One region of the Limosilactobacillus galli genome, then DNA from elsewhere that is predicted to be linked to it. Evidence: predicted binding sites of a transcription regulator. Region 1 holds the regulator's gene; the other holds the start of a gene.

The links. Region 1 encodes CtsR, which represses protease genes until heat stress. Its sites were predicted from a motif close to TTGGTCAAAAAAGGTCAAANA; they were not measured.
Region 2: QOS10_RS08280 (ATP-dependent Clp protease ATP-binding subunit) is a predicted target of CtsR. The motif match lies at 1,686-1,706, and genes of this name have one in related genera.

The regions. Positions count from the first base shown of each region.
Region 1 is NZ_CANCWK010000042.1:10,922-15,351, forward strand. It holds gene QOS10_RS07745 (matrixin family metalloprotease) at 1-42, shown strand, start outside; gene adhP (alcohol dehydrogenase AdhP) at 272-1,294, shown strand; gene QOS10_RS07755 (CtsR family transcriptional regulator) at 1,437-1,904, shown strand; gene QOS10_RS07760 (ATP-dependent Clp protease ATP-binding subunit) at 1,918-4,413, shown strand.
Region 2 is NZ_CANCWK010000050.1:4,943-9,372, forward strand. It holds gene ptsP (phosphoenolpyruvate--protein phosphotransferase) at 1-912, opposite strand, end outside; gene QOS10_RS08270 (phosphocarrier protein HPr) at 912-1,178, opposite strand; gene QOS10_RS08275 (hypothetical protein) at 1,321-1,500, opposite strand; gene QOS10_RS08280 (ATP-dependent Clp protease ATP-binding subunit) at 1,753-3,969, shown strand; gene QOS10_RS08285 (ECF transporter S component) at 4,074-4,430, opposite strand, start outside.

The DNA.
Region 1 (4,430 bases):
CGGGCAACGGTTCGCCTCCTGTATGATAGACACCGGGAGTAATTGTGATTGCTTCACAATCTTGTTACTTTTAGTTAGCAATATAATTTAATTTTATGATTGGTTTGCCCTCAGTCAATCCAGCAGTAGCGCTGTCATTGCTAATTTAATGGTAATTGGTTCACTTGATGCGATGAAAAACTTATGGAATAGCCTTTAAAAACAGGGATGGTTCTGCTATTATAACAATTGTGAAAAGTAGAACATGTCTTTGAAAGGGAGAATTTACCTTATGAAAGCTGCTGTTATTAATGATCCAGTAGATGGATACGTTACTGTTAAGGATGTTAAGCTTCGTGATCTCAAGCCAGGTGAAGCTTTAGTTGACATGGAATACTGTGGTCTTTGCCACACCGACCTGCACGTTGCTGCCGGTGACTTCGGCAAGAAGCCGGGCCGGATTATCGGTCACGAAGGTGTCGGCCGTGTATCCAAGGTTGCCCCTGGCGTTACCTCTCTGAAGGTTGGGGACCGGGTATCAATCGCTTGGTTCTTCAAGGGCTGTGGCCACTGTGAATACTGCCTGACTGGCCGGGAAACTCTTTGCCGTAACGTCCTGAACGCTGGTTACACCGCTGATGGTGCGATGGCTCAACAATGCATCGTTCCAGCTGACTACGCTGTTAAGGTTCCAGAAGGTCTGGACCCAGTTGAAGCAACTTCTTTGACCTGTGCCGGTGTTACGATGTACAAGGCACTGAAGGTTGCTGACATCAAGCCTGGTCAATGGGTATCAATCGTTGGTGCCGGTGGTCTTGGTAACCTCGGTATCCAATTTGCTCACAACGTCTTCGGCGCTCACGTTATCGCCGTTGATGGTAACCCTGACAAGCTGCAAGCTGCTAAGGAAAACGGTGCTGAAATTGTTATCAACCGTCATGATGGTGACGTTGACGAACAAATCCAAAAGAAGGTTGGCGGTGTTCACGCCGCAGTTGTTACTGCCGTTACGACTGCTGCCTTTGACCAAGCCGTTAACTCCCTGCGTCCAGATGGCCGCTTAGTTGCCGTTGCCCTTCCACAAGGTGACATGAAGCTGAACATTGCCAAGACGGTTCTGGATGGGATCATCGTTGCCGGTTCACTGGTTGGTACTCGTCAAGACTTGGCAGAATGCTTCCAATTCGGTGCTGAAGGCAAGGTTCACCCAATCGTTCGCACTCGTAAGCTTTCTGAAATCAATGACATGATCCAAGAACTGAAGGATAACAAGGTTGTTGGTCGGAACGTTGTTGACTTCAGCCTTGAAGACTAATTGAATTTAAGTTAATAAATTAAGAGCTATAGGAGATTAAGTTTTCCTATAGCCCTTTTTTCGTAGGACGTTGGACGGGCAGAAACGGGGAAAATATGGTAAAATAATGGTCAAGATTAGTCAGATGATGGAGGGCGATGAAATGGAGAACCGAAGTATTTCGGATATTATCGAAGCATATCTCAAAGAAATCTTTGGTGATGACACCCAGATCGAGATCCGCCGTTCTGAAATTGCTGATCATTTTAACGTTGTTCCATCACAAATCAATTATGTGATCAAGACCCGGTTCACCATTCAGAATGGTTACCTCGTCCAGAGCAAGCGGGGCGGTGGCGGCTACATCCGCATTGAGCGAGTTAATTTACTTGCCGACGTAGATGTGCTAAACTCACTGGTCCAAGCAATTGGCGATTCAATTCGTGAACGGGAAGCGTTCGCGATTATAGAAACGCTCTACAACGAGAAAGTGATTTCGCGACGCGAGGGCGATTTGATGCTGGTGGCACTATCGAAGCAGACTTTAGCAGTTGATGATACCAATATGGAGAATAAACTCCGCGCACGGATTTTAGTTTCGTTTCTTAATCGATTACGGTATGAAAGTTAGAGGTTGATTGCAGATGGATAACATGTTTACACCTAGCGCTAAGCACGTTTTAGCAATTGCTCATGAACAGGCAAAATACTTTAAGCACCAAGCGGTGGGGACTGAGCACCTCCTATTGGCCCTGTCGATGGACAAGGACGGGATTGCCAATAAGATCTTTGAGCAGTTCTCAATCACCAGCGATGATATTCGTGAAGAGATCGAGCGGCTGATCGGCTACGGAACCATGGATGATCTCGGCCCCGCCGACTACCTGCCGTACTCACCGAAAGCTAAGCAGGTTTTGGCATTGGCCGGACGGGAGGCTCAACAGATGCATGCCCTGAAGATTGGGACCGAGCACCTGTTGCTGGCCCTGATCGCGGACGAAGGAGTCCTTTCGTCGCGGATTCTGTACAGCCTGGACGTCCTGCCGCGGCAGGTCCGGAAGGTAACACTGCGGCGGCTCGGTATTTCCGAGAGCCAGGTCCAGCGCCGTGCCAGCCAAGACGGTAACAATAACCAGGCGGCGGGAACCCCAACCCTGGACAAGCTTGCCCGTGACATGACGCAGCTTGCCCGGACCAAGCGCCTCGATCCAGTTGTCGGCCGGGACAAGGAGATCAAGCGGGTTATCCAGATCCTGAGTCGGCGGACGAAGAACAACCCCGTCCTGATCGGGGAACCCGGGGTTGGTAAGACAGCGATCGTCGAGGGACTGGCCCAGCAGATGGTCGCGGGGACCGTTCCAGAAGAGCTGGCCAACAAGCGGCTGATGGTCCTCGACATGGGCTCCCTGGTTGCTGGCACTAAGTACCGTGGTGAATTTGAAAACCGGTTGAAGAAGGTTATTGAGGAGATCCAAAATGATGGGCACGTCATCCTCTTCATTGATGAACTGCACACCCTGATCGGTGCCGGTGGGGCCGAGGGGGCCATCGATGCTTCCAACATTCTGAAGCCGGCCCTGGCCCGAGGCGAACTGCAGACGATCGGGGCGACTACCCTGGACGAGTACCAGAAGCATATCGAATCCGATGCGGCCCTGGAACGGCGGTTTGCTACCGTTCAGGTGGATGAGCCGACGCCAGAGGTTGCTCTCCACATTCTGAAGGGCTTGCGGCCAAAGTACGAGGAACACCACCACGTTAAGATTACGGATGATGCCCTGGAACAAGCGGTCAAGCTTTCTTCCCGTTATATTTCTGATCGTTTCCTGCCGGATAAGGCCATTGACCTGATGGATGAGTCGGCAGCCATGGTCCGGATCGACGCCGAAGAGAAGAAAGACCGGCAGCCATCACTTGAGAGCAAGCTGGATGACCTGCGCACTGCCAAGGAAACGGCCATTGAGAACCAGAACTTTGATCGGGCTGCTCAGCTCCGCCGGGATGAACTGACGTTGAAGGCGGAACTCGACCGGCAGAAGAAAGAGCTGGCACACCGTTCAGCAGAAAAGGGCGGCTACCGCCTGAAAGTTACCGGTGAAGATGTTGCTAAGGTTGTGGCTGAATGGACAGGTATTCCGTTGACGCAGCTGAAGAAGAGCGAGAGTGAACGGCTGGTCAACCTTGAACGGGTTCTTCACCGGCGGGTGATCGGCCAGGACGAAGCTGTTAGTGCCGTGGCTAAGGCTATCCGGCGGGCTCGCAGCGGCCTTAAGGATCCCAACCGGCCAATCGGTTCCTTCATGTTCTTGGGGCCAACCGGGGTCGGAAAGACTGAATTAGCCAAGGCGCTGGCCGAGGCCATGTTTGGCTCGGAAGACAACATGATCCGGATCGATATGTCCGAGTACATGGAGAAGTACAGTACCAGCCGACTGATTGGTGCCGCGCCAGGCTACGTGGGTTACGACGAAGGGGGCCAGCTGACCGAAAAGGTTCGTCAGCACCCGTACTCCGTTGTACTCTTGGATGAAGCCGAGAAGGCCCACCCAGACGTCTTCAACCTCTTGCTGCAGGTCTTGGATGATGGCTATCTGACCGACGCCAAGGGCCGTAAGGTGGACTTCCGGAACACGATCATTATCATGACTTCCAATCTGGGGGCAACTCAGCTTCAGGATGAAAAAGAAGTCGGCTTTGGCGCCAAGGATATGAGCCACGATTACAATGCCATGGCCGCGGCTATCCGGCAGCAGTTGAAGTTGCACTTCCGGCCAGAATTCCTCAACCGGATTGATGAAACCATCATCTTCCACTCGCTTAACAAGAAGGAACTACACCAGATTGTTAAGCTGATGGCCAAGTCCTTGACTTCCCGGATTGCCGAGCAGGGGATCAACCTGAAGCTTACGCCAGCGGCAATTGACGAGATTGCCAAGGTCGGTTATGATCCAGCTTACGGAGCGCGGCCGCTGCGGCGGGCTCTTCAGGACCACGTTGAAGACAGCCTGAGTACGGCCCTGCTGGATGGTCAGATTAAGGTTGGCGATGATGTCAAGATTGGTGCGCACCAAGGTCAGCTGACGATGAAGATTAAGAACTCCGATACGGATAAACCGATTTTGATTAAGATGAATAAGTAATGAATTGGGAGCTGTTC
Region 2 (4,430 bases), on a different contig from region 1:
GTTCATGTACAAAAATTCAGTCCGCAGGAGACCAATTCCCTCAGCACCGTGGTCCCGCGCGATGGCAATATCACTCAGGGCACCGACGTTAGCCGCCACCTCGTACTTACGGCCATCCTGGCTAGCAGTGTGCTGGTCGCGAAGAGCTCCCCAGGCCTGTTGTTCGCGGGCAAACTCCCCCGCTAACAACCGATAATGCTCCAGCTGCTGCTCGGTCGGGTTGACAATCACCTTGCCGTGAATCCCGTCAACGATCAGCAGGTCACCAGTCTTGATCTTCTTGGTAGCCGTATTGGTACCGACAACCACAGGCAGGGCCAGGGTCTTAGACATGATCGAAAAATGAGAAGTCCGGCCCCCAGAATCCGTCACCAGGCCCACTACATAGCGGCGATCCAGCTGGGCCATATCAGTCGGCGTAATGTTCGGCGCTACCAGGATTGCCCGGTGGTCCAGGGCTCCCGGATCTGGGAGTTTGACGCCCAGCAGGTGGCTGATAACCCGCTTGTAGACGTCACGGACGGCCAGAATCCGGGAGTTCAAGTAGTCATCATTATTGCGCTCAAAAAGTGCCAGATAGTTATCAGTCGCTAATTTGACTCCCCACTCGGCCGTATAAGAATGTTTATCGATTAAACGCTCAATTGTTGTTAGGAGGACGGGATCATTCACCATTGCCAGCTGGGCATCCACCACCGCGACCGCCTGGTGGCCAAGGTCTTGATGAGCCCGCTGCCGGATAGCCTGCAGCTCTTTGGTGGTTAAAGCAAAAGAATCACGAAGCCGAGCGACTTCATGATTCTTGTCAGCAATATGCTGTTTCTTAATGGATAGATCTGGCCCTACTAATAGGTAAGCAGGAGCGATGGCAATTCCGCTACTCGCTGCCAACCCATCTAGTAGTAAAGACATTAGTCAGTCAATTCTTCCTTCTTCATCGTTTCAGCAACGGCGTCTAAGGCTTCCTTCTCGTCGTCACCGTTAGCCGTGATGGTAACGTCAGCGTTTTGGCCAACACCAAGAGACATAACACCCATGATGGACTTCAGGTTAACGCTCTTGCCCTCGTAGGACAGGGTTACATCTGAGTTGTACTTGGATGCAGTTTGTACCAAAATCGTTGCTGGACGTGCGTGAATACCAGTCTCAGCAGTAATTGTAAAGTCACGTTTTTCCATACTTAATCAGTCTCCTTCGAGCAGATTTACTTAATTATCAGCGGCCATACACCTCTGATACACCTCGATACGTATATTTTAGCAATTGTAAGCGTTAAATACAAGATCACGGAAAATTAAACTCGACCTTTTAGCGAATTCCTTAACGTTCCCGCAAATGATAGGTAATCTTCCCACCGATATTGGCCTTGCCTTCGATCTGGGTCCGGTACGGATAGGCGTGGAAGACCCGCTGGAACTCCTGGAAGTTCTCCGGGGTAATCTCGAAGTGGTCGATCTTGCCGGCACGCAGGTCGTCGAGTTGCTGTTCAAAGTTTTCCATATTATTACCTCCATCAAAATTTTAACATAAATTAAAGCTGGATCACTCATTTTAGCATTCCAATATAAAGAGTGCTAAAATCTAAATAGGTATTTAACCGTTGCTTACACCGCCAAGTCTTTATGATTTTCGCAGGTCAGCACTTCTGACTTGCTTTACGACTAAAAGTAAGTATAATGTAATCAATGGTCAAGAAAGGTCAAAGAAAATTCAGACCTTTCACCCATACTTTTTAAGGAGGTATTTTATTAGATGCTCTGTCAAAATTGTCATCAAAATCCCGCGACGATTCACCCACAGATGAACTTTAACGGTCAGCGGGTTCAAATCGACCTCTGTCAAGATTGCTATCAAAAATTACAAAACCTTCAAACCAATATGATGAACGGGGGGAACGGAATGAATAACTTCAATTTTGGAAGCCTCGAAGACTTCATGAACGCAATGAACAACATGCAAAGCCAAGCTGCCGGCAACGGTCAAGCAGCCGGTGCCCAGGGCCAACGTCAAGGCGGCCGGCGCGGCGGCAAGGGAGTTCTCGGTCAATACGGGATCAACCTCACCGACATGGCCCGGCAAGGCAAGATCGACCCCGTGATCGGTCGGGACAACGAGATCAAGCGGGTCATCGAAATCCTCAACCGGCGGACCAAGAACAACCCGGTCCTGATCGGTGAAGCCGGGGTTGGTAAGACGGCCGTTGTCGAAGGTCTCGCCCAGGCCATCGTCTCTGGTGAAGTGCCAGAAAAGCTGGCCAACAAGGAAATCATTCGGCTCGACGTCGTTTCCCTGGTTCAAGGCACGGGAATCCGTGGCCAATTCGAAAAGCGGATGCAGCAATTGATGCAGGAAGTGCAGAAGAACCAGAACATCATCCTCTTCATTGACGAAATCCACGAAATCATGGGGGCCGGTAATGCCGAGGGCGGCATGGACGCCGGTAACGTCTTGAAGCCAGCCCTTGCTCGTGGTGACTTCCAACTCATCGGGGCCACGACCCTTAATGAATACCGGAAGATCGAAAAGGATGCGGCCCTCGCTCGGCGGTTCCAACCAGTCGAGGTTGACGAACCATCCGTCGAGGAAACCATCAAGATTCTTAACGGGATCAAGGGTCGTTACCAAGATTACCACCACGTTAAGTACACGGATGACGCCATCGTGGCCGCTGCTAAGCTCTCTGACCGTTACATCCAGGACCGGTTCCTGCCGGACAAGGCGATCGACCTGCTCGATGAAGCTGGTTCCCGGAAGAACCTCACTCTGAAGACGGCTGATCCAAACACGATTGAAAATGAGATCCACACGGCTGAAGCCCACAAGCAGCAAGCTGTTGACAACCAAGACTACGAAAAGGCCGCCTTCTACCGTGACCAAGTTACTAAGCTGGAGAAGGCCAAGAAGGCAGCGGAAGAAAACCACACTGAGGACTCCGCTACGGTTACGGTTGCTGACATGCAAAAGATTGTCGAAGAGAAGACCAACATCCCTGTCGGCGACCTGCAGAAGCAAGAAGAACACCAGCTGCGGGACCTCGACAAGAAGCTTGAGGAACACGTCATCGGCCAAAACGAGGCGGTTGATAAGATTGCCCGGGCCATTCGGCGGAACCGGATTGGGCTGAATAAGTCTGGTCGGCCAATTGGTTCCTTCCTCTTCGTCGGCCCAACTGGTGTCGGTAAGACCGAAACCGCTAAGCAGCTTGCTAAGCAGCTCTTCGGTTCCAAGGATGCTATGATCCGGTTCGACATGTCCGAATACATGGATAAGACATCGACTTCTAAGCTAATCGGGGCTGCTCCTGGTTACGTTGGTTACGAGGAAGCCGGTCAATTAACCGAACAAGTTCGGCGGCACCCATACAGCCTGATCCTGCTCGATGAAGTTGAAAAGGCCCACCCAGATGTTATGCACATGTTCCTGCAGATCCTCGATGACGGTCGCCTGACCGATTCACAAGGTCGGACCGTTTCCTTCAAGGACACGATCATCATCATGACGTCTAATGCTGGGACTGGGGATGCCGTTGCCAGTGTTGGTTTCGGTGCCGAAGCCAGTGGCAATACCCACTCCATCATTGACAAGCTGACCAACTACTTCAAGCCGGAATTTCTTAACCGGTTCGACGACATCGTTCAGTTCAACGCCCTCACCAAGGACGACCTGATGAAGATCGTCAACTTGATGATCAACGACGTCAACACGATGCTCAACGATCGTGGCCTCCACATCGATGTCCCAGAAGACGTCGAAGCCAAGCTGGTCGACCTCGGCTTCGATCCAAAGATGGGTGCTCGTCCACTGCGCCGGGTCATCCAGGAACAGATTGAAGACCGGATCGCCGACTACGTACTTGACCACAATGACGTCAAGCAGTTAGTCGCTAAGCTCGACGACGATGGCAACATCACCGTAACTGCAGCTACGGCTCCTGCCACTACCAGCGACGTTAACAAGCAAGAAGACTAAATAAAGAACCCGCAACACCGGTCCCCTAATAAATAGATAACCCGTCCGGAATACGTACAATGATATTCCGAACGGGTTTTTATTATGGATGATATCTTTATTTGTTATTGTCCCAAGCGGCGCCGAACCTCCAGTACCGGCAACGCGATCAGCGGCACGATGATGACGGCCAGGAGAAGCTCCGCCAGGCCATTGGTCGCCATGATCGCCAACAGGGCCGGTAAAAGGTGGCTAACGTTCACCCCGTAAGCGTGGGCCACGGCGGGCGTCCGATAAAAGAGGTAGATCAGTCCCAGAACCAGGCCGGTATTCGTGATGGCTCCGGCGGCCGCTGCCAAGATTGCTGCCAAACGTTGAGAGTGGCTATAGTGGACAACCAGCTGGAAGAGGTAGCCGGCCACCCCGCCGATCATGATCCGTGGAAAAATGGCCACCAGCGGATTGGTAAACACCAGCGGAGC